Regions from separate parts of the Nonomuraea sp. NPDC003754 genome, predicted to be linked through region 3. Evidence: riboswitches for the same ligand, from Rfam matches in the RefSeq annotation. Region 3 holds a riboswitch; each other region holds the start of a gene.
What was found. Region 3 has a riboswitch for cobalamin ahead of ACWEVS_RS40695 (ribonucleoside-diphosphate reductase subunit alpha). Riboswitches for the same ligand answer to the same signal wherever they lie in the genome.
Positions count from the first base shown of each region.

Region 1: linked by a shared signal. The riboswitch ahead of bluB (5,6-dimethylbenzimidazole synthase) and the one ahead of ACWEVS_RS40695 (ribonucleoside-diphosphate reductase subunit alpha) in region 3 are both predicted to bind cobalamin.
Region 2: linked by a shared signal. The riboswitch ahead of ACWEVS_RS01790 (CbtB domain-containing protein) and the one ahead of ACWEVS_RS40695 (ribonucleoside-diphosphate reductase subunit alpha) in region 3 are both predicted to bind cobalamin.
Region 4: linked by a shared signal. The riboswitch ahead of cobN (cobaltochelatase subunit CobN) and the one ahead of ACWEVS_RS40695 (ribonucleoside-diphosphate reductase subunit alpha) in region 3 are both predicted to bind cobalamin.

Region 1 is NZ_JBSGJX010000020.1:5,094-9,968, reverse strand. Features, by position in the region: gene ACWEVS_RS24275 (hypothetical protein) at 161-604, shown strand; cobalamin riboswitch at 775-969, shown strand; gene bluB (5,6-dimethylbenzimidazole synthase) at 1,000-1,632, shown strand; gene ACWEVS_RS24265 (hypothetical protein) at 1,712-4,477, opposite strand; gene ACWEVS_RS24260 (SWIM zinc finger family protein) at 4,474-4,875, opposite strand, start outside.
Region 2 is NZ_JBSGJX010000001.1:395,096-399,970, reverse strand. Features, by position in the region: gene ACWEVS_RS01795 (glycoside hydrolase family 38 N-terminal domain-containing protein) at 1-2,514, opposite strand, end outside; cobalamin riboswitch at 2,765-2,894, shown strand; gene ACWEVS_RS01790 (CbtB domain-containing protein) at 2,992-3,117, shown strand; gene ACWEVS_RS01785 (CbtA family protein) at 3,127-4,062, shown strand; gene ACWEVS_RS01780 (histidine phosphatase family protein) at 4,101-4,784, shown strand; gene ACWEVS_RS01775 (VWA domain-containing protein) at 4,781-4,875, shown strand, end outside.
Region 3 is NZ_JBSGJX010000054.1:24,769-29,643, forward strand. Features, by position in the region: gene ACWEVS_RS40695 (ribonucleoside-diphosphate reductase subunit alpha) at 41-2,230, opposite strand; cobalamin riboswitch at 2,318-2,516, opposite strand; gene ACWEVS_RS40700 (tripartite tricarboxylate transporter substrate-binding protein) at 2,540-3,436, opposite strand; gene ACWEVS_RS40705 (ArsR/SmtB family transcription factor) at 3,498-4,076, opposite strand; gene ACWEVS_RS40710 (CocE/NonD family hydrolase) at 4,156-4,875, shown strand, end outside.
Region 4 is NZ_JBSGJX010000001.1:385,276-390,150, forward strand. Features, by position in the region: gene ACWEVS_RS01750 (precorrin-8X methylmutase) at 1-416, opposite strand, end outside; gene ACWEVS_RS01755 (precorrin-3B synthase) at 413-2,026, opposite strand; cobalamin riboswitch at 2,038-2,225, shown strand; gene cobN (cobaltochelatase subunit CobN) at 2,261-4,875, shown strand, end outside.

The sequences.
Region 1 (4,875 bases), on a different contig from region 3:
CCATCATCCCACGCTTACCCGCCGCCTCCCAAAGCGGATTCTTCGCCGCACAACCGACCTCGAGCACCACCTCCTGCGCCGAACGGGTGGACGGAGCGTGGCGCCTGACCCAGGGTGGGAGAACGGCCGCCGACCCGACCCACCGTAGGAAGAGAGGACCATGCCGCTCGCAGTCGCCACCCTCGCGCTTCTCGCCGCGACCCTCACCGCAGGCACCACCGCCCCTCCGCCCCCCATCACCGCAGGCGCGACCGCACCCCTGCCCGCCGCCACCCGTCGCCTTTCGACCGCCCCCGTGCTGGTGACCGCCGCGTCCCCGGTCACCGGCCTCTCCCCCGCGCCCGACCTGCGCGCCTGCTACGACGGCGCGTGCAGGCTCTCCCTCAGCCGGGCGGTGTCCTTCCGCGTCAGCTCGCGCTTCGGCATCACCAGGCTGGCCGTCACCTTCACCGGCGACCAGGTGAAGGTGAAGGGCACCGGTCCAGGCGTCAGCTCGCAGGCGCGACTGGGCGCGGGCACCACCGGATCGGTCAACGGCATCGGCGTCCAGGTGCTGTCCCTGTCCGCCGACCGGGTCGTCCTGCGGCTGTCCCCCCGGCGGTGACAACCGTCCAGGCACGGCAGACGTCGCGGCGCACGCGTCCGCCCCTCTCGCGCGAGGAAGCCTGGACGAGCCCGCACCGGCCGTGGTGACACGACCGCGGGCAGGGCGCCGGAGTCCCGGCCGACCTCGCCGGCCGGGCGGGTGAAGTGATCGGCTACCGTACTGCCCGGCGAACTGTTGCGAGGTGCCCCGCGTTCGCGGGGAGAATCGGGAAGCCGGTGAGAGTCCGGCACGGGCCCGCCGCGGTTACCGGGGAGCCTCCGCCCACGCGCGCGAGCGCAGTCACTGGCCCGACAGGGCTGGGAAGGCCGGCGGGCAGGCGCTGATCCGGGAGTCCGAAGACCGGCCTCGCGTTCACCGCCCCCACGGGGGCGCGAGTCAGCGGGAGCCTGCCCATGATCAGCCAGCTGTACGACGTCATCCACCGCCGCCGCGACGTGCGCGGCGAGTTCACCGGCGCGCCGGTGCCCGACGAGGTGCTGCACCGCGTGCTGTCGGCCGCGCACGCGGCGCCCAGCGTCGGCCTGTCCCAGCCGTGGGACTTCATCCTGGTGCGCGACCGCGCCGTCCGCGCCGCCTTCCACGATCACGTACGGCAGGAGCGGGACACGTTCGCGGCCACCCTCGACGGCGAGGCCGCCCGGCGGTTCGCCCGGATCAAGATCGACGGGGTGCTCGAGTCGACGCTGTCCGTCGTGATCACCTACGACCCTGACCGGGGCGGGCCCGCGGTGCTCGGCCGCCACGCCATCGCCGATGCCGGGCTCTACTCGGTGTGCCTGGCCATCCAGAACCTGTGGCTGGCCGCCACCGCCGAAGGGCTCGGCGTCGGCTGGGTGTCGTTCTACCGCGAGTCCTTCCTGCGGGACCTGCTGGGCGTCCCCGGCGTGGTGCGACCGGTCGCGTGGCTGTGCGTGGGCCCCGTCTCCCACCTGGAGGAGGTCCCTGACCTGGAACGGCACGGCTGGCGACGGCGCCGCCCGCTGGACGCCGCCGTCCACCACGACCGCTGGACCGGCGACCGGTGACCTGCGCCCGGCCGCCGGGTGGGAATGCCCGCGCGAAGCCCATCCGGGAGAACCCCTCCTACGGGCGGGCCCTCCGCGGTCAGCGGAGCCGGTCGCGCAGGCGGGCGCACTCGTAGGCGAAGCGGGTGCCGCGCCCGCTGTCCGCGTGGTCGGACACGCACGGGATCTCGCCTCGGGCGCCGGTCCACGCCGCCACGTCGGTGGCCAGCGCCACCGCCGCGGTGTGGCCGGCGGTCGGCCGCTCCCCCCGGCCCGGCAGCAGCACCGGCAGCATCCCCCTGAGGATGTCCCAGACCTGCTCGTGCGCGCCCCGGCGGGCGGCGCCGGCGAGGGAGTCCAGCACCGGAGGGATCGGGTGTCCGGCGCGGCGGATCAGGAACGCGAGCTGGCGGCCGACCGCCTCGGCGGGCAGGCTGTCCCGGGCCGCCATCCGCAGCAGCAGCGGCACCGCCTTCGGTTCGCCCTTGGCGAGGAAGTAGGCGAGCATGACCGCGATGGCGTCACCGGCCGGGCCGTCGGCGTCGGCGAGTATCGCCAGGTGCGGCGGGTGGATCCCGGGGCGGGTCCACCGGTACAGCAGGTAGGGCAGGTAGTTGACGGCGACGACCTCGCGGTGCGACGGCAGGACCGCCGCCCACCAGGCCATGGAGTTGCTGTGGTCGTCCCAGTGCCAGGACGACGGCTCGCTCAGCAGCTCGTCGACCAGGTCGTGCCCGGTCGGCTCGGCGCGGAGCACCGACACCAGCTCGACCTGCGTGGCGTCTTCGGGCGTGCGCTCCTCGAAGAGATGGCGGGTGCCGCCCTCGACGTAGGCCCACGCCACGCCGGTCTCCGGGTCGGGCGGGCCGCCCGCGGACAGCCAGGCGGCGGCCTGGACTGCTCCCCGCGAGCCCACGCGTGCGGCCCGCTCGGCGGCGGCGGGGTGGGCTCCGCGCGGCAGCCGCAGCAGCGCCTGTCCCAGGTCGGCGGCCAGCGGCTCGACACCGGCGGCGGCGCACGCCTCGAGCCGGTCCACCAGCGTCGCGGGGTCCAGGTGCCCGGTCATCAGGGTGGGCGTGGCCAGCAGGACGGGCGGCAGCGTTCCCTCCCGCAGGGCCACGTAGATCTCGCTCAGCCGGCGCAGCAGGAACAGGTGCGGCGGCGAGGCCCGCCCCGGGTCGGGCAGCCGCTGCCGCCTGCGCAGCTCCGCCGCGGGGTCGGGCTCCTGTTCGTGACCGGTCAGCGGGTGCGGCCCCGCTGTCGACATCCACCGGTCGGCGGGCTCGGCGGCGGGCACACCCGGATCGGCGCCCGGCGTGATCACCTCCCTGACCAGGGCGGCGATCCAGTCGCCGGTCTCTGTCCAGCGCTCCTTGGCGTACAGCTGAGCGGGGTCGTCCAGCTGAGCGGGGTCGTCGTCGAAGGCGCGCTTCAGCTTCGCGCGCAGGGCCGGACGGTCGCCCGCGGCCGCCACGAAGGCGGCCAGCCACCGCTCGTCCTGCGTCCATCCGCGCCGGTACCGCTGCCACGCGTCGAGCGCGGGCGCGGGGAACCGTCCGGGGCCCGGCAGGACGGGCAGCGGCGCGGGGGTGAACGGCTCCGGCGCCTCCTCGGCCGCGAGGTCGCCGCCGAACACCGCCGCCACCTGCGCGCCGAGGTCGGCGGGCAGGGCGGGGACGGCCTCGGCGATCAGCGGAGCCGCCGGGCCGAACGCGGTGGCGTGCTTGACCGCGAGGGCGGCCGCGCGCCGCCGCACCTCGTAGGAGGTGTGGGAGAACGCCGTGACGAGCGCGGGCGCCAGGTCGGCGGCGCGCCCGGGCGCCTGCCGTACCTCCTCCTCCAGCCAGGTCAGGCCGGCGCGGGCCAGCTTGGCCTCGGGACGGAAGGTCAGCGCGTCGACCGCGTCGACGACGTCGGCGGCGTCGTGGGGTCCGGTGCGGCGCAGCTGGGCCATCGCCAGCTCGGCGACCGTGCCGGGGGCGGCGGGCAGCAGCCGCAGATAGTCGCGGGCCCGCCCGGCCGACTCGTGCGGCCGCGGGTCGACCAGCTCGTGCAGGCGGACGAAGAAGCGCAGGTCGATGGCGTCGCCGCCGCGCAGGAACCGGCTCACGCAGCCGTCGAGGATCTCCTCGCGCGACACCGTGCCCGCCGCCAGGAGCTGCCCGAACAGGGCGAGCCAGCGGGTGGGTCCTGGCTTCGGCCGTTCGTCCCTGAGGGCCCGGCCGGCGCCCTCCGCGTGGAAGATCCTCGGCAGCAGCGGGCCGACCAGCGGGTCGTCGTCCACGGGAGGGGCCGACAGCCAGGCGACCACGAGCGGGTCGTGCTCGGGCGGCTCGGCGCCCGAGGCCCGCAGCGCCCCGAGGGCCAGCGGGACGACGCGGTCGCGCGGCCTGCGGATCTTCGCCGCCAGCCGTGCGGCCACATCGGCCTGGAAGGCGACGGGGCGCGCGGCCAGCGCGCGGAACACCTCGTCCAGCTCGTCCGGCTCTTCACGCCACGGGTCCGGGGCCGGCACCAGGTCACGGCGGGTCAGCCAGGCGGCCGTGGCCGCGGGGGCGGAGAGCGTGCCCGCGCCGGCGACCAGAAGCGGCGGCCCGAACGCGCTGACCGCGTCGGCCACCGCCCAGCGCACCTCCAGCCGCATCCACTCGGGGTCGTCGTCCTCGGCGGCGTCGCCCTCGGCACCCCCGCCCCGCCGGCTCTCCCTGGCCATCCGCGTCGCGGTCTCGCGCAACTCCTTGAGGAAGCCCGGCAGCCGGCGGCCCGCCTCGGCCCGCTCGGCCTCGGTCAGCGTGGTCACCAGGTCGGCGAGCGCCACGGTCTTGCGCTCGGTGACGAGGTCACGCACCTCCTGCCAGACGCTCATCGCACGGCCGCCACGTCGGCGCGGGCGGCGATCCTGGCCGCCAGCACGTGCTTGCACGGTCCGCGCGAGCCGCGGTGGTCCCACCACCACGGGCAGGTGCACGAGCCGTCGCTCACCCTCACCTCGCGCACCCCGCCGCCGGTCCGCACCCGCGCCGTGTCCCCCTCGATCCGTACGGCAGCGGCCGCCACCAGCGCCTTCGCGGCGGCCAGGCGGGGATTGAGGTTCTGCACGTGCTCCCTGTCGTAGGGCAGCTCGCGGTGGAAGTGCGCGGCGTCGGACAGGTCGTAGCCGACGCGGCCCGCCGTACCCAGCTGGGTGAGCGCGGCCCGGACCCGGGCGGTGGGCAGGCCCGCCCGGTCGGCCAGCAGGCCGATCTCCACCTCGGGCTCGAAGTT
Region 2 (4,875 bases), on a different contig from region 3:
GTCGAGGAAGGCCGGGTCGCTGCGCGACAGCAGCTCGGCGGCCAGCGGGTTGGTGTCGGGGCCGCCCAGGACGATGCGCACGTCGGGCAGGTTGGAGTCGACGTCCAGCCAGCCGTACCTGGAGCCCGAGGCCGACGAGACGGTCGCCGTCACGCCCACCCTGGCCAGCGCCACCACCAGGTCACGGGCGGTGGCCGCCGCCTCCTGGGAGGACACGACGATCTCCGCCACGCCGATGGCGCGGGCACCGGCGGGCCCGAGGTCGACGCGGGCGGTCGACGACAGGCCGAACCAGGTGTTGGCCGGGTTGTCCAGCGTCCACGGGTGCTCGGCGCTGTCCACGTCGGGCAGGGCGAAACCGCGCCCGACGACCGCGCCCGCCACGTCCGAGACCGGCAGCGCGCCGCGCACCTGAGCCGGGAAGCGAACCCTGAGCAGCCGGTCGGCGCCCGTGTGGTCGAGGACGCGGGTGGTGAACTCGACCCGCTCGTCCCTCAGCGTGACGACCTGCTCGTAGGTCAGGTCGCCGACCTCTCCTGAGACGACCAGGCGGGAGCCGTGCGGGCTGGTCTCCGCCCGCACGGTCGCGGTGGTCGCGCCCGAGGCGGTGGTCGCGCCCGTCGGCATGAGGTGCCACGGGCCCTCGCCCATGTCCGGGTGCTGCGGGTACTCCTCGTAGAGCCGCAGCTCGTTGGCCAGACCGGTGAGCAGTTCGCGGCCGTCACGGGTGACGGAGGTCAGGCCGCCGCCCTGGGTCGGGTCGGCGGTGACACGCCAGCGGTTGCTCTCGACGGTGTGGCCCTCGACGGGCCGCCAGCCGTCCGCCTCGCCCTCGACCACCGGGTAGGACCGCCAGCCGAGCGCGGGCACGTCCTCGGCGAGGAAGACGTGCGTGCCGTCCTCGACGACGGAGGGGGCGTCCACCCGCAGCCCGGGCTCCAGCCGTACCCTGACCAGGCCGTCACGGGCGAAGGAGAGCGTGTTGGTGACGACGACCGAGCGGCCGTCCACGGCCACCCGGCCCAGCAGCGCGTCGAGCGCGCGGTCGCGGGCGTCGGCCGCCAGGTCGTAGGCCTCCCGCCAGCCGGTGAGCAGGTCGATGTAGACCTGGTCGGACTCGGAGCCGGTGATCGCGTCGTGGTGGGCGCCGTAGGCCAGCTGCCGCCACACCTTGTCCAGCGCCGTGTGCGGGTAGCGGCCCAGACCCAGCAGCGACGCGAAGGCGGCCAGCCGCTCGGCGTCGAGCGCGGCCACCTCGGCGGCGCGCTGGGCCTGCTTGGTGTCGATGTAGGAGACGTCCTTGCCGGTGTAGACAGGGTTCATGTCGCGCGTCTGCGGGCTGAACGTGCTGGTCTCCGCCCTGACCGCGGCGAAGAAGTCGCGCGGCACCGCGCAGACGAACCTCGGCCACACGTACCGCGCCGCCCACTCCCGGTGGATCTCCGTCACCCACTTGTTCGGCGGGGTGTAGTCGGTGCCGACGGGCAGCAGCACGTTCCTGGTGGCGGCCACCGGCTTCAGGCTCGCGAACAGCTCGTGAACCGCCGCCATCGCCTCCTCCAGCGTCGCCGAGGAGTCCATCCACCAGCCCGCCGAGTAGTGCGCGGGCATGTAGTGCGTCACGACACCGAGCCCCGAGGGCGAGATCCACTCGAACTCGCTCGGGAACTGCATCAGCGTGGCGTCGTTCTTGGCCTGCTTGAAGTTCTTGCTGATCGGGCCCCACTGGTGGAAGGGGCCGCGCGCCCACGCGCTGCCGGTCAGCCCGGCGGCGGCGAGGTAGCCGGGGAACTGCGGGTCGTGGCCGAAGGCGTCGAGCTGCCATGCCGTACGGGGCTCGCCGCCGAGGATGTCGCGCTGGTAGCCGATGCCGTACACGATGTTGCGGATCGTGGTCTCGGCGCCGGTCAGGTTGGTGTTGGGCTCGTTGTAGGTGCCGCCCATCAGCTCCACCCTGCCCTCGGCCATCAGGCGGCGCAGGTCGGCCCTGCGCTCGGGGTGGGTGTCGAAGAACGGCTTCAGGTAGTCGATCTCGGCCAGCACGAACTTGTAGTCGGGGTCGCGTGCCGCGAGCGCCAGATGCGCCTCCACCAGGGCGAACGCGTTGCGCTCCCACAGCGGCCTGGTGGTCGCGTCACCCGACAGCAGCTCCCACGGGCTGGTGTAGGCGGCCTGCGTGTTCCACCAGACGGGGTCGTAGTGGAAGTGCGACACCATGTGCATCGTCCAGCCCGGCTCCTCCACGGTCACCTGGGCGGCGAGCTCGTCGCCGGCCGAGGTGACCACACACGGCAGGACGGTCCCCGGCTCGGCGTTCACCTCCAGCGGGACCTCCACCACGACGGTCCCCTCGCCGGCGGGCACGACCGCGCGTCCCGCCACGCCGTCGCCGCGCACCTCCAAGTCGGCGTCGTGCTCACCCTGCTCGGCGGTGACCCGGAGGACCTGGTACGGCTGCGCCTCCCTCCCGACGAAGAGGTCGGTCGACTCGGCGGTCAACAGGCGAACGGGCACGGGGTCTCCCTCGGCGTTCTAGGGGGCGGTCGCCGTCACACTAGGTCCTATCAAGATCAATGGCAACGTTGTCATAGCCCGCGCCCGCTCTCCCCGGGAACGCTGATCCCGGCGTTTCCTGGAAGCGGACAGTCCGTGCCCCGCCTGCGCCGGGACAGTCCTTCGTGGCGCGCCGGAAACCCCGGACGTGGGCATCTACATCTCAGAAAGGGCCCGAACAGGATCGGGTGATGTTGACGAGACCCGGAGAAAGGGATACGTTCCGGTAGATTTCGCGGCGAATCAGGGGAAATCCGGTGAGATGCCGGTGCGGACGCGCCACTGTATCCGGGGCCCACAGCCCCGGGAGCCAGGTCACCTGACCGTCGCGACCTCAACCAGCGGGACGCGTCATCCCTGAGGAGGCTTCACATGAGTGGTCTGTCCACGTCCGTAACCGCAATTCCGCTTCACCGTCTCACGCGCTGGCTGCTGGCCGTGCCCGTTCTGATGCTGCTCGCGTACCTCGTCCTCATGGACAACGGCGCGATCTCGCAGACCGGCACGCTCCTGCACGAGCTCATGCACGACGGGCGTCACCTGCTCGGCGTGCCCTGCCACTGAGGCAGCGTCATGGTCAAGTCCCTGGTGGTCAGGGGCCTGCTCGTCGGGCTCCTGGCCGGACTCGTCGCGGGCGTGTTCGCCTTCTTCGTGGGGGAGCCGCGCGTCGACGCCGCGATCGCCCTGGAGGAGGCGGCAGCCGCCGTATCGGTTGACGGCGGCGACACCCCGTCCTCCCACTATTCCGACGGCGCCGCTCAGCCGTCCGCCCCGGCGGACAGCGCGGCTCAGCCGTCCGCTCCGGCTAATGCGGCTCAGCCGTCAGCCTCGACGGATGGTGCGGCTCAGCCGTCGGCCCCGGGGGACGCGGCTCGGCCGTCGGCCCCGGCAGGCGGCGGCGAGGAGGCGCACAGTCACGACGACGGCGCTTCGGCCGGCCACAGCCACGGCGAGGAGGCCGTGGTCAGCAGGCCGGTACAGAAGGTCGGCCTCTTCCTGGCCACCGGCCTGTACGGCCTGGCCGTCGGCGGCATCTTCGCCCTCGTCTTCGCCGCACTGCGCGGCAGGGTCGGCCCCAGGTCGGAGCCTGGCCTGGCGATCGTGACGGCAGCGTGCGCGTTCGGTGCCATCACCCTGGTCCCCTTCCTGAAATATCCCGCCAACCCACCCGCTGTCGGCGACCCCGAAACCATCAACGCCAGAACGCTGCTCTACGTCGTGACGGTCCTCGTCGGCCTCGCCTCCATCGCGATCGCCGTCGCCGCCACCCGCAGGGTCACCGTGCCCGGCGTCTGGGCGAAGGGCCTGGTGGGCGGGGTGACCTTCCTGATTCCCGTGATCGCCGCGTGGGTGCTCCTGCCGCGCGTCGACGAGGTGCCGCCCGGCTTCCCCGCCTCGCTGCTGTGGGACTTCCGGCTGGCCTCCCTCGGCACCCAGGTGGTGTTCTGGGTGGCCTTCGGGGTGTTGTTCGCGGTGGCGGGCGAACGGGCGAAGGCGCGGGTCAGCTGACCAGGGTGCTGTTCGTACGGCATGCCTCGACACCGGGCATGCGTGGCGCGCGCTTCCCTACGGGGGAGGAACGCGCCGACGCGGCGAGCCTCGAAACGGCCCAGCGCCTGAGCCGAACCCTGGCCTCCGTCCTTCACCCCGGAACACCGTCATCTCCGGCACCGTCATCTCCTGGAACACCGGGTTCCGGGGTGTTCGGGGAGGGTGGAACGGCGTTCGTCGCTCCGGGGCGGGCGGCTCGGGAGACGGCCGTGGCGCTCGGGTTGGCGCCCGTGGTCGTGCCCGAGCTGGCCGAACCGGATTACGGGAGCTGGCGCGGCCTGCCGTACGAGGAGGTCGTGAAGGCCGACCCGGAGTCCTTCGCCCGGTGGCTCGCCGACCCCGGCGCCGCGCCGCGCGGTGGGGAGTCGCACGTCGAAGCGGCGGACAGGGTGGTCCGCTGGGTGGAGTCCCTTCGCGAGACCCCACCAGGCGAGCTCGCCCGCCCCGACGCCCCCTCACCGGAACCCGGCACCTCGGGGCGGTCGGGCCCGGGTTCGGGCGGGCGGGGGTGGGTGGTCGTGTGCGACGTGGCGGTGGTGCGGGCGGTGCTGGGACATGCGCTCGGCGTCGGCCCTCTCGTCGCCGCGCGATTCGACATCGCCCCTCTTTCTCTCACGCAGGTGTCCGCCTCCCGCGAGGGCTGGCGGATCGGGTACGTCAACCGGAAGGCCACACCGTGACCGCCACCTATCCCTTCAGCGCCGTCGTCGGTCTGGACGATCTCAAGCTGGCGCTGGTGCTCAACGCCGTCTCCCCCCGCGTCGGCGGCGT
Region 3 (4,875 bases):
CTCCTTGCGGTGGGTCGTCGTCGGCGCGGCGGGCGAGGGCCTACTGGCAGGCTTCGCAGATCTCGGGGTTCTCCAGCGAGCAGGCGACAGCCTCGCTCACCGTGAAGGCGGGCTCTGGGGCGGGCTGAGCGGTCGCCTGCACGGTCGTCTGGGCGATCCTCGTCGCCGGGCGCGAGCGCAGGTAGTAGGTGGTCTTCAGCCCCTGCTTCCAGGCGTAGGCGTACATCGACGACAGCTTCCCGATCGTCGGCGTGGCCATGAACAGGTTCAGCGACTGCGACTGGTCGATGTACGGCGTCCGCGCCGCCGCCAGGTCGATGAGCGCCTTCTGCGGCAGCTCCCACGCGGTCCGGTACAGCGTCTTGAGCTCGGCCGGGATCCCGGGGATGTCCTGCACCGACCCGTCGGCCCGCTTGATCGCGTCGCGCATCTCCTGCGTCCACCGCCCGAGCCGCTGCAGGTCGGCGACCAGATACCGGTTGACCTGCAGGAACTCGCCGGACAGGGTCTCGCGCTTGAAGACGTTCGACACCTGGGGCTCGATGCACTCGTAGCATCCGGCGATCGAGGCGATCGTTGCGGTGGGCGCGATGGCGATCATGAGGGAGTTGCGCAGGCCGGTCCGGTCGATCTTGGCGCGCAGGGCCGTCCACGCGGGCGAGTCGCCGGCGCCGAAGTGGTCGGGGTGCAGCACCCCCTGGGCCGCCCTCGTGTCGCCGTAGGAGGGGTGGCGCCCGCGCTCGACGGCCAGGTCGGCGGAGGTGTCGTAGGCGGCCAGCGCGATCTCCTCGGCGATGCGCGTGGACAGCGCCAGCGCCTCGGCCGAGTCGAACGGCAGGCGCAGCGAGAAGAACACGTCGGCCAGACCCATCACGCCGAGCCCGATCGGCCGCCACCGCAGGTTGGCGGTCTCGGCCTCCGGCGTCGGGTAGAAGCCCAGGTCGATCGTCTTGTCCAGGAAGCGCACCGCGGTCCGCACGGTGGCCCGCAGCCGGGCCCAGTCCATCGAGCCGCCGGCCAGGTGCGCGGCCAGGTTGATCGAGCCGAGGTTGCAGACGGCGGTCTCGCCGTCGCTGGTGACCTCGAGGATCTCGGTGCAGAGGTTGGACAGGTGGATGACGTTCTCCGGGCGCGCGGTCTGGTTGGAGGCGCGGTTGGCGGCGTCCTTGAAGGTCATCCAGCCGTTGCCGGTCTGCGCGAGCGTGCGCATCATCCGGCCGTAGAGGGTGCGGGCCGGGATCTGGCGGGTGTGCAGGCCGGCCGCCTCCGCGGCCCGGTAGGCGTCGTCGAACGCCTCGCCGTACAGGTCGGTGAGGTGCGGCACCTCCTTGGGGTCGAACAGCGACCACACCTGGTCCGCCTCGACGCGGCGCATGAACTCGTCCGGCACCCAGTTGGCGAGGTTGAGGTTGTGGGTGCGGCGGGCCTCCTCACCGGTGTTGTCGCGCAGTTCGAGGAACTCCTCGATGTCGGCGTGCCAGGTCTCCAGGTAGACGCAGGCCGCGCCCTTGCGGCGGCCGCCCTGGTTGACGGCGGCGACACTGGAGTCGAGCGTGCGCAGCCAGGGGACGATGCCGTTGGAGTGGCCGTTCGTGCCGCGGATGAGCGAGCCCCGGGAGCGGACCCTGGTCCAGGCGATGCCGATGCCCCCGGCGTACTTCGAGAGCCTGGCGACCTGGCCGTAGCGCTCGTAGATGCCCTCGAGGTCGTCGCGCGGCGAGTCGAGCAGGAAGCAGGACGACAGCTGCGCGCGGCGCGAACCCGAGTTGAACAGGGTGGGCGAGCTCGGCAGGTAGGACAGCGTGGACATCAGGGCGTACAGTTCGGCGGCCTCGGCGACCGAGGCGGAAAGGCCGCACGCCACGCGCAGCAGGAAGTGCTGCGGGCGCTCGAGCACGCCGCGCGTGTCGGGGTGGCGCAGCAGGTAGCGGTCGTAGACGGTGCGCAGCCCGAAGTACTCGAACCTGTCGTCGGCGCTCTCGTCCACCAGCGCGTCGAGGGCGGCGGCGTGGGCGGTCACGAAGGCGGCCAGCCCGTCCTGGAGCAGGCCGGCGGCGTGGGTGGCCGCGATCGACTCGGAGAAGGTCCGCACGCCGTGCGCGGCGGCCTCGTCGGCGATCTCCTCGGCCAGCAGCCTGGCGGCCACCCTGGAGTTCTCCGGATCGGCGATCACCCTGGCGGCGGCCTCCTCGATGGCCAGCCGGCGATCCACCTCTACGGTCTGCGTCACGCTCTCTCCTCGCGAGCTCGGCCTCGTGAGGGCAGGCGAGAGCGCGCGGGCATGCCGCGAGGCCCCCCGGCCCTCCCTCGAGGCCATGGACAGGTCACACCGCTGGCAGGTCTTCGGACTCGCGGGCGTTCGTCAGCTTCCTACTGGCCGTCGCTTCCCAGGCCATGGGCCCAGTGCGTCGTGACGGCGGTCGTTCCCGCTCACCGCTGCGGGGCAGCGCCGGATTCGCACCGGCTTCCCTTTTTGCTCCGCCCTGATCGGGCGAACCAGCGACGAGCAGGATCCTACATCTAGTGGCCGCGGGCGCAACTACCCCAACATGTCGATGAGGCCGAGGTCCTTGAGCACCTCACGGGTCCGCTCGGTCTCCGACCCGAGCCACACGCCGAAGTCGCCGCCGCTGAGGGGAATCGGCTTCCACCCTCTCGTACGGCACGCATCCGCCCACTGCCGGGACCCGGTGATCTCCTCGAGGATCGCGACCGCCTGGGCGTGCTCGCGCTCGGTCATCTCCCCCGGCCCGAGCACCCCGCACCAGTCGGCGAAGTCGACCCGCACGCCCGACTCCAGCAGCGTCGGCGCCTCGATGCCGTCGACCGGTTCGGCGGAGGAGACGGCCAGCACCCTCACCTGGCCCTTGTCGATGCGCTTGCGCCAGTCGCCGAGCGGCCCGGCGGCGACGGCGGCCCGGCCCACGAGCAGCGCCGCGGCCGCGTCGTGCGTGGTGGGATAGCCGGCGTAGTCGAGCACCCTGGCGTCGGCGCCGAGCCCGCGCGCGACCAGCCCGAACAGCAGGTGGTCGGTGCCGCCCTGGGGCCGGCCCGCCAGCACCGTGGCGCCCGGGTCGGCGAGCAGCCGCCCGGCGAAGTCGTCGAAGCCGCGCAGCAGCGAGGCGGCGGGCACGACCAGCACCTCGACGTCGCCCACCAGCCTGGCCAGCGGGGTGCCGGCCGCCTTGGAGCCGTTGCGCAGGGCGGTCGCGAGAGCGGGCAGGCCCGTCACGGTCAGCGAGGTCCCGCCGTCGGCGACGCCGCTGTATCTGAACTGGCCCGCCAGGACCTTCGCGACGGGGATCCACGCCTCTCCGCCCGGCACGACGGTGAAGCTGGCTCCCTGCCGGGGGACCGTGGCGCCGCACCCGGCCAGGCACGCCAGCGCGGCCACCGTCCCCGGCACGAACGCTGCCACGAACTCCCGACGGCGCATGCGCGCCCCTCCCCGTCGCCCCCAACCCTTGTACAGGATGTTATTGGATGATCACCTTGCGTCACACCTCGGGGGTGGCGGGCAGGTCGGCGGGAACGGCGAGCAGCCGGATGTGGAGGGGCCTGGCCTCGGGCGGGGCGTCGGCGGCCCGCCGGCTGTACTTCTTCAGCAGCAGGATGTACTCCTCGAAGAAGTCCTCCAGCTCGTCCAGCCGCATCCGGCCGAGCGCGCGCGACACCTTCACCCAGGCGGGGTCGGCCTGGTAGGCGGCAGGCAGCTGCTCCAGGAGGATCCGCTTGTCCTCCTCCAGCCCGATCCGGTGGAACTCGGCGAGGACCGGGCGGTCCTCGGGGGCGAGCTGGGCGGGCAGCGGCAGCCTGATGTCGCCCGTCTCCGCCCTGCGCCACCACCGCTCGCGCCCGGTGGACCGCTCGGGGATCTCCTCGATGAATCCGTACTTCTCCAGCTGGCGCAGGTGGTAGCTGGTCGTCCCGGTCTTGGCGTCGAGCAGCGAGCCGAGCGTCGTGGACGTGGCCGGGCCGTGCAGGCCGAGGTGGCGCAGCATGGCGCGGCGCATGGGATGGGCCAGGGCCTTCAGCTTGCCTGGATCGTCCAGAACCCAGGGCTCGTCATCCTTCATGACGATCACCCTAGTACTCCAGAAGGATTTCTGCAGACATCTCTTTGCCGAGAGTTCTCTGCAGACTATCTTCGGCAATATGACGCGATTCGTGAAGACAGTGGTTCCGGCGCTGCTGGCGCTCTTAGCGGCACTCGGCCTGGCCGGGGCGGCTCAGGCCGCGCCCTCGGCCGCGCCCCCGGCCCCGCCCGCCGTACCCGTGCCCGGCGATCTGGCGGCGACGGAGGTGAGCTTCGCCGGCAGCGGGCTCACCCTGCACGGCACGGTCCTGGCCCCCAGGAACCGGCGCGGCGCGCTGCCGGGGATGGTGCTCGTGCACGGGGCCGGCGCCGGCACGCCCAGGACCAAGCTCATGACCGAGGCCGTGGAGTTCGCCAGGCGCGGCATGGCGGTGCTGGTCTACGACAAGCGGGCGGCGGGCTACTCGACCTTCCGGCGCTCCTACTCGCAACTGGCCGACGACGCGCTCGGCGCGGTGGCGGCGCTGCGCCGGCAGACCGGGGTGGACCCGGGCAAGGTCGGGCTCTGGGGGCTCAGCGAGGGCGGATGGGTGGTGCCGCTGGCCGCCTCCCGCTCCCGGGACGTGGCGTTCGTCGTGCTGGTCGGCGCCAACTCCCTCGAGCCGCTGCGCCAGCAGTCGTGGGCGGTCATGGCGGGCCTGCGCAAGGCGGGCGTGTCCGGGGCCCTGCCCGGCAGGGCGATCCCCACGCTGTACCGGGCGATCTCCGCGGGCGGGCTGTTCCCCGAGCCGTGGCACGACCCGCTGTCGGTGCTGCGCGCTGTCCGCCAGCCGGTCCTC
Region 4 (4,875 bases), on a different contig from region 3:
GCGGTGGGCGCGTTGCCCACGGCGACGACCGCGCCGTCCAGCCGGTCGCGCCACAGCTCCAGGGCGGCGGCGCTGCGGGTCGTGCCCATCCGCTCGGCCAGCCCCGGCACGCCCGGGTCGCCGAGGGTGCAGATCACCTCGTTGTCCCTGGGCAGGCGCGCCCTGGTCACCCCGGAGGCGACCATCATGGCGTCGCACAGGATCGGCGCGCCCCCGCGCAGGGCCGCCCGCGCCGCGGCGACCACGCCCGGCGAGTAGGCGAGATCGGCGACCAGGTCGGTCATGCCGCAGGCGTGGATCATGCGGACGGCCACCTGGGCCACGTCCTGCGGCAACCCGGCCAGGTCGCTCTCCGCGCGGATGGTGGCGAACGAGCGCCGGTAGATCTCCGCGCCGTCGCGGATGTAGTCGGTCATATCTCCTCTTCTTCGGTACGGCCCGCGACACGGTAGCCGGTCGGGGTGGCGACGACGTCGACCACCTCCCCCGCCGGACGGCCGCACCGCCGTTCGCACCCGGCCCAGTGGACCGGGCGGGCCGGTGGTTCGTGACCGGGCCGTTCCGCCCAGCGTCTGGCGTCGAGCTGGACGTCGGCCAGGGATTTCGCACACCCCGGGCGGCCCGTGCAGGCCGACAGGCCCGCCCACGGCGTCCCTGGGACGGCGACCAGCCCGGCGGCGGTGAGCCGGTCCGCGATCGGCTGGACGGCGTCGGCGGGCAGGTCGGGCAGGACGACGGTGCGCCACGGCGTGACGCGGATCTCGGCGGCGCAGGCGGCGAGCGCCGCGGCCTGACCGGCGGACAGGCGGCCGAGCGGGACCACCACCTCGAGCGCGACCCTGCCGTCACGCTGCGGGCGGGTCCCCGCGTCGCGCACCCCGGCACCGCGCGCGGCCGTCTCGACATCCGGGGCCACCATCTCCAGGCCGTCCCCCTGCCGGGCCTGGGCAGGAGCCTGGTCGTCCCCCTGCCGGGCCTGCGCGGGGGTCTGGTCGCACTGTGGGGCCGGGCCGGGGAACCGGGCGTCCTGCCGCGGAGTCGCCGGGCCGGGGTCCTGGGTGGTCGGTGGGTTCAGGCGGGCGGCGAGCCGGGCCGGGCCGTCCGGGAGGTCGGTGACGCGCCAGGCGGTGCCGTCGCTCAGTTCCATGAAGGCCGAGGCCGCCGCGAGCATCAGCGGAACCGCGCCGGAAACGGTCACGGGTACGGCCTGCCGTTCCCCACCGAGCAACAGCACCCCGCCGGCGGGCGAGGTGGCCAGGAAGGTCACGTCGGCGCCGCAGGACAGCACGTCACCGGTGCCGTCGTCCAGGGCGAACAGGAAGCGGCCGGAGAGCGCGGCCAGCTCGGGGGCGGCGCACAGCCGGCGGTCCAGGTCGGCGACCAGCGGCCGGACGTCCACCAGGGACGAGGGGGCGCGTCCCGCCAGCGGTGAGGCGAGGATGTTGCGGACCCGCTCGTGGGTGGCCGACGGCAGCAGCCCCGCCGCCGCCATCCGCGCCGCGAAGACCGGCACGCTCGCCGCGGCCGCGCCCGGTCCGGGACCCGCCCGAAGCCCGTCCGGCGCCACGCCCGCGGAAACCCCCGCCTGCGCCGCGCCGGCAAGCGGCGCGCCCAGCACCGCCCCTGAGGAGACCCCGTCCGACGCCACGCCCGCGGAAACCCCCGCCTGCGCCGCGCCGGCGAGCGGTGCGCCCGGCACCGCCCCTGAGGGGCCTTCGTCCGGCGCCACGCCCGCTGCCGCGACGCCGGTCGGGGCCGGGCGAGCGGGGGTCCCGGCCGGTGGAGCGGCGGGCGTGACAGGGGTGACGCGCAGGCCGCGGACCTGGAGGTTCGCCCGGGAGGTCAGCTCGATCTCGCCCGATCCCAGCTCGGCCGCGCACGCCGCCACCTCGCTCAGCTGGGCCGCCGTGAGGACGCCACCGGGGATGCGGACCCGGGCGAGGGCGCCGTCCGCGGCGGTGTGGACCTGAAGGGCCCCGGGACACGCATCAGGGCGCAGGTGTCCTGAAACGTCGGTTATGTCCACGGGGAGGATGGTAACCCGTTCAAAACCCTCTAGTCTGATCACAGACGAGGGCGACGGAGGAAGCCGGTGCGAAGCCGGCGCGGTCCCGCCACTGTGACCGGGGAGCGAACCCCACCGCAGGCCACTGTCCGGCGACGGACGGGAAGGCCGGGGTGAGCGTCGATCCGGGAGCCAGGAGACTCCCGCTCTCGTGACACCCGCGACCGGGGCGAGGACCCCGAGGGAGGAGTTCCTGTGCCCGAGAGCACGGCCGTCCTGCTGCTGTCCACCTCCGACACCGACCTGCTGAGCGCGAGGGCGAGCGGCGCGCCGTACCGCCTTGGAAACCCCGCCCGGCTGACGGTCGACGACCTGCCCGCGCTGGTCGAGGGCACGGACCTGGTCGTGGTGCGGCTCCTCGGCGGGCGCAGGGCCTGGGAGGAGGGGCTCGACCGGCTGCTCGCGGGACCGCGGCCCGTGGTGGTGCTGGGCGGCGAGCAGGCGCCCGACGCCGAGCTCATGGAGCTGTCGACGGTCAGCGGCGGCGTCTGCGCCGAGGCGCACGCCTACCTCGCCCACGGCGGCCCGGCCAACCTCGCCGAGCTGCACGCCTTCCTGTCCGACACGGTGCTGCTGACCGGCAACGGGTTCGCGGCGCCCGAACCGGCCCCGGCCTGGGGGCTGCTCGAGAGGGAGCGTTCCGCCGCCGAGGGTCCCGTCGTGGGCGTGCTCTACTACCGCGCGCACCACATGGCGGGCAACACGGCCTTCGTGCGGACGCTCTGCGACGCGATCGAGGCCGCGGGCGGCCGCGCACTGCCGGTCTTCTGCTCCTCGCTCCGCACGGCGGAGCCCGGCCTGCTCGACACGCTGCGGACCGCCGACGCGCTCGTGGTGACCGTCCTGGCCGCCGGAGGCACGCGGCCCGCGACGGCCGGAGCCGGCGGCGACGACGCGGCGTGGGACGTGGGCGCGCTCGCCGAGCTGGACGTGCCGATCCTGCAAGGGCTGTGCCTGACCACGAGCAGGCAGGCGTGGGAGGAGAACGACGACGGCCTGTCACCGCTGGACGCGGCGTCGCAGGTGGCGATCCCCGAGTTCGACGGCCGGATCATCACGGTGCCGTTCTCGTTCAAGGAGGTGGACGCGGACGGGCTGACCGTCTACGCGGCCGATCCCGAGCGCGCGGCCCGCGTCGCCGGCATCGCCGTACGGCACGCCCGGCTCAGGCACGTCCCGAACGCCGAGAAGAAGCTCGTGGTGATGCTGTCGGCCTACCCGACCAAGCACGCGCGCGTCGGCAACGCGGTCGGCCTCGACACCCCCGCGAGCACCGTGAAACTGCTGGCCAGGCTGGCCGGCGAGGGCTACGACCTGGGCGAGGGTCTGCCCGGCGTCGCCGAGGGCGACGGCGACGCGCTGATCCACGCGCTCATCGCGGCCGGCGGCCAGGACCAGGAGTGGCTGACGGAGGAGCAGCTCGCGGCCAACCCGGTGCGCGTGCCCGCCGCCACCTACACCTCCTGGTACGGCACGCTCCCCGCCGAGCTGCGCGAGGCGATGGAGCGGCACTGGGGGCCGCCGCCCGGCGAGCTGTTCGTGCACGAGGGCGACATCGTGTTCGCCGCGCTGCGGGCGGGCAACGTCGTGGTCATGGTGCAGCCGCCGCGCGGCTTCGGCGAGAACCCGATCGCGATCTACCACGATCCGGACCTGCCGCCCAGCCACCACTACCTGGCGGCCTACCGGTGGCTGTCGGCGGAGTTCGGCGCGCACGCGGTCGTGCACGTCGGCAAGCACGGCAACCTGGAGTGGCTGCCCGGCAAGTCGGCGGGCTTGTCGGCCGCGTGCGGGCCCGACGCGGCGCTGGGCGACCTGCCGCTGGTCTACCCGTTCCTGGTCAACGACCCGGGCGAGGGGACGCAGGCCAAGCGGCGGGCGCACGCCGTCCTGGTGGACCACATGGTGCCGCCGATGGCCCGCGCCGACACCTACGGCGACATCGCCCGCCTGGAGCAGCTGCTGGACGAGCACGCCTCGATCGCCGCGATGGACCCGGCCAAGCTGCCCGCGATCAGGGCGCAGATCTGGACGCTCATCCAGGCGGCACGGCTCGACCACGACCTGGGGCTGGCCGACCGGCCGCACGACACGGAGTTCGACGACTTCCTGCTGCACGTGGACGGCTGGCTGTGCGAGGTCAAGGACGTGCAGATCCGCGACGGGCTGCACGTGCTGGGGGCGGCGCCCGAGGGGTCGGTGCGGGTCGACCTGGTGCTGGCGATGCTGCGGGCCCGGCAGATGTGGGCGGGCGCCGAGACGCTGCCGGGCCTGCGGGAGGCGCTGGGGCTGGCCGAGGACGGTACGGCGGGCCTGGCGAGCGTGGACGCGGCCGAGTCGACGGCCAGGGCGCTGGTGGAGGGCATGGAGGCGCGCGGCTGGGAGGTGGCGGCGGCCCGCGAGGTGACCGACGCGGTCCTCGCCCCGTCCGGCGCGCGGCGGGACCTGGTCGTCCGGATCCTGGAGTTCGCCGCCGCCGAGGTCGTGCCCAGGCTGGCCAGGACCGGTGACGAGCTCGACCACCTCCTGCACGCGCTCGACGGCGGCTACGTCCCCGCGGGCCCCAGCGGCTCCCCGCTGCGCGGCCTGATCAACGTGCTGCCCACCGGCAGGAACTTCTACTCGGTCGACCCGCGCGCCGTCCCCAGCAAGCTGGCGTGGGAGACCGGCCAGGCGATGGCCGACTCGCTCCTGGCCCGCTACCGCGCCGACACCGGCGAGTGGCCGCGTTCGGTGGGTCTGTCGGTGTGGGGGACCAGCGCCATGCGGACGGCGGGCGACGACGTCGCCGAGGTCCTCGCGCTGCTGGG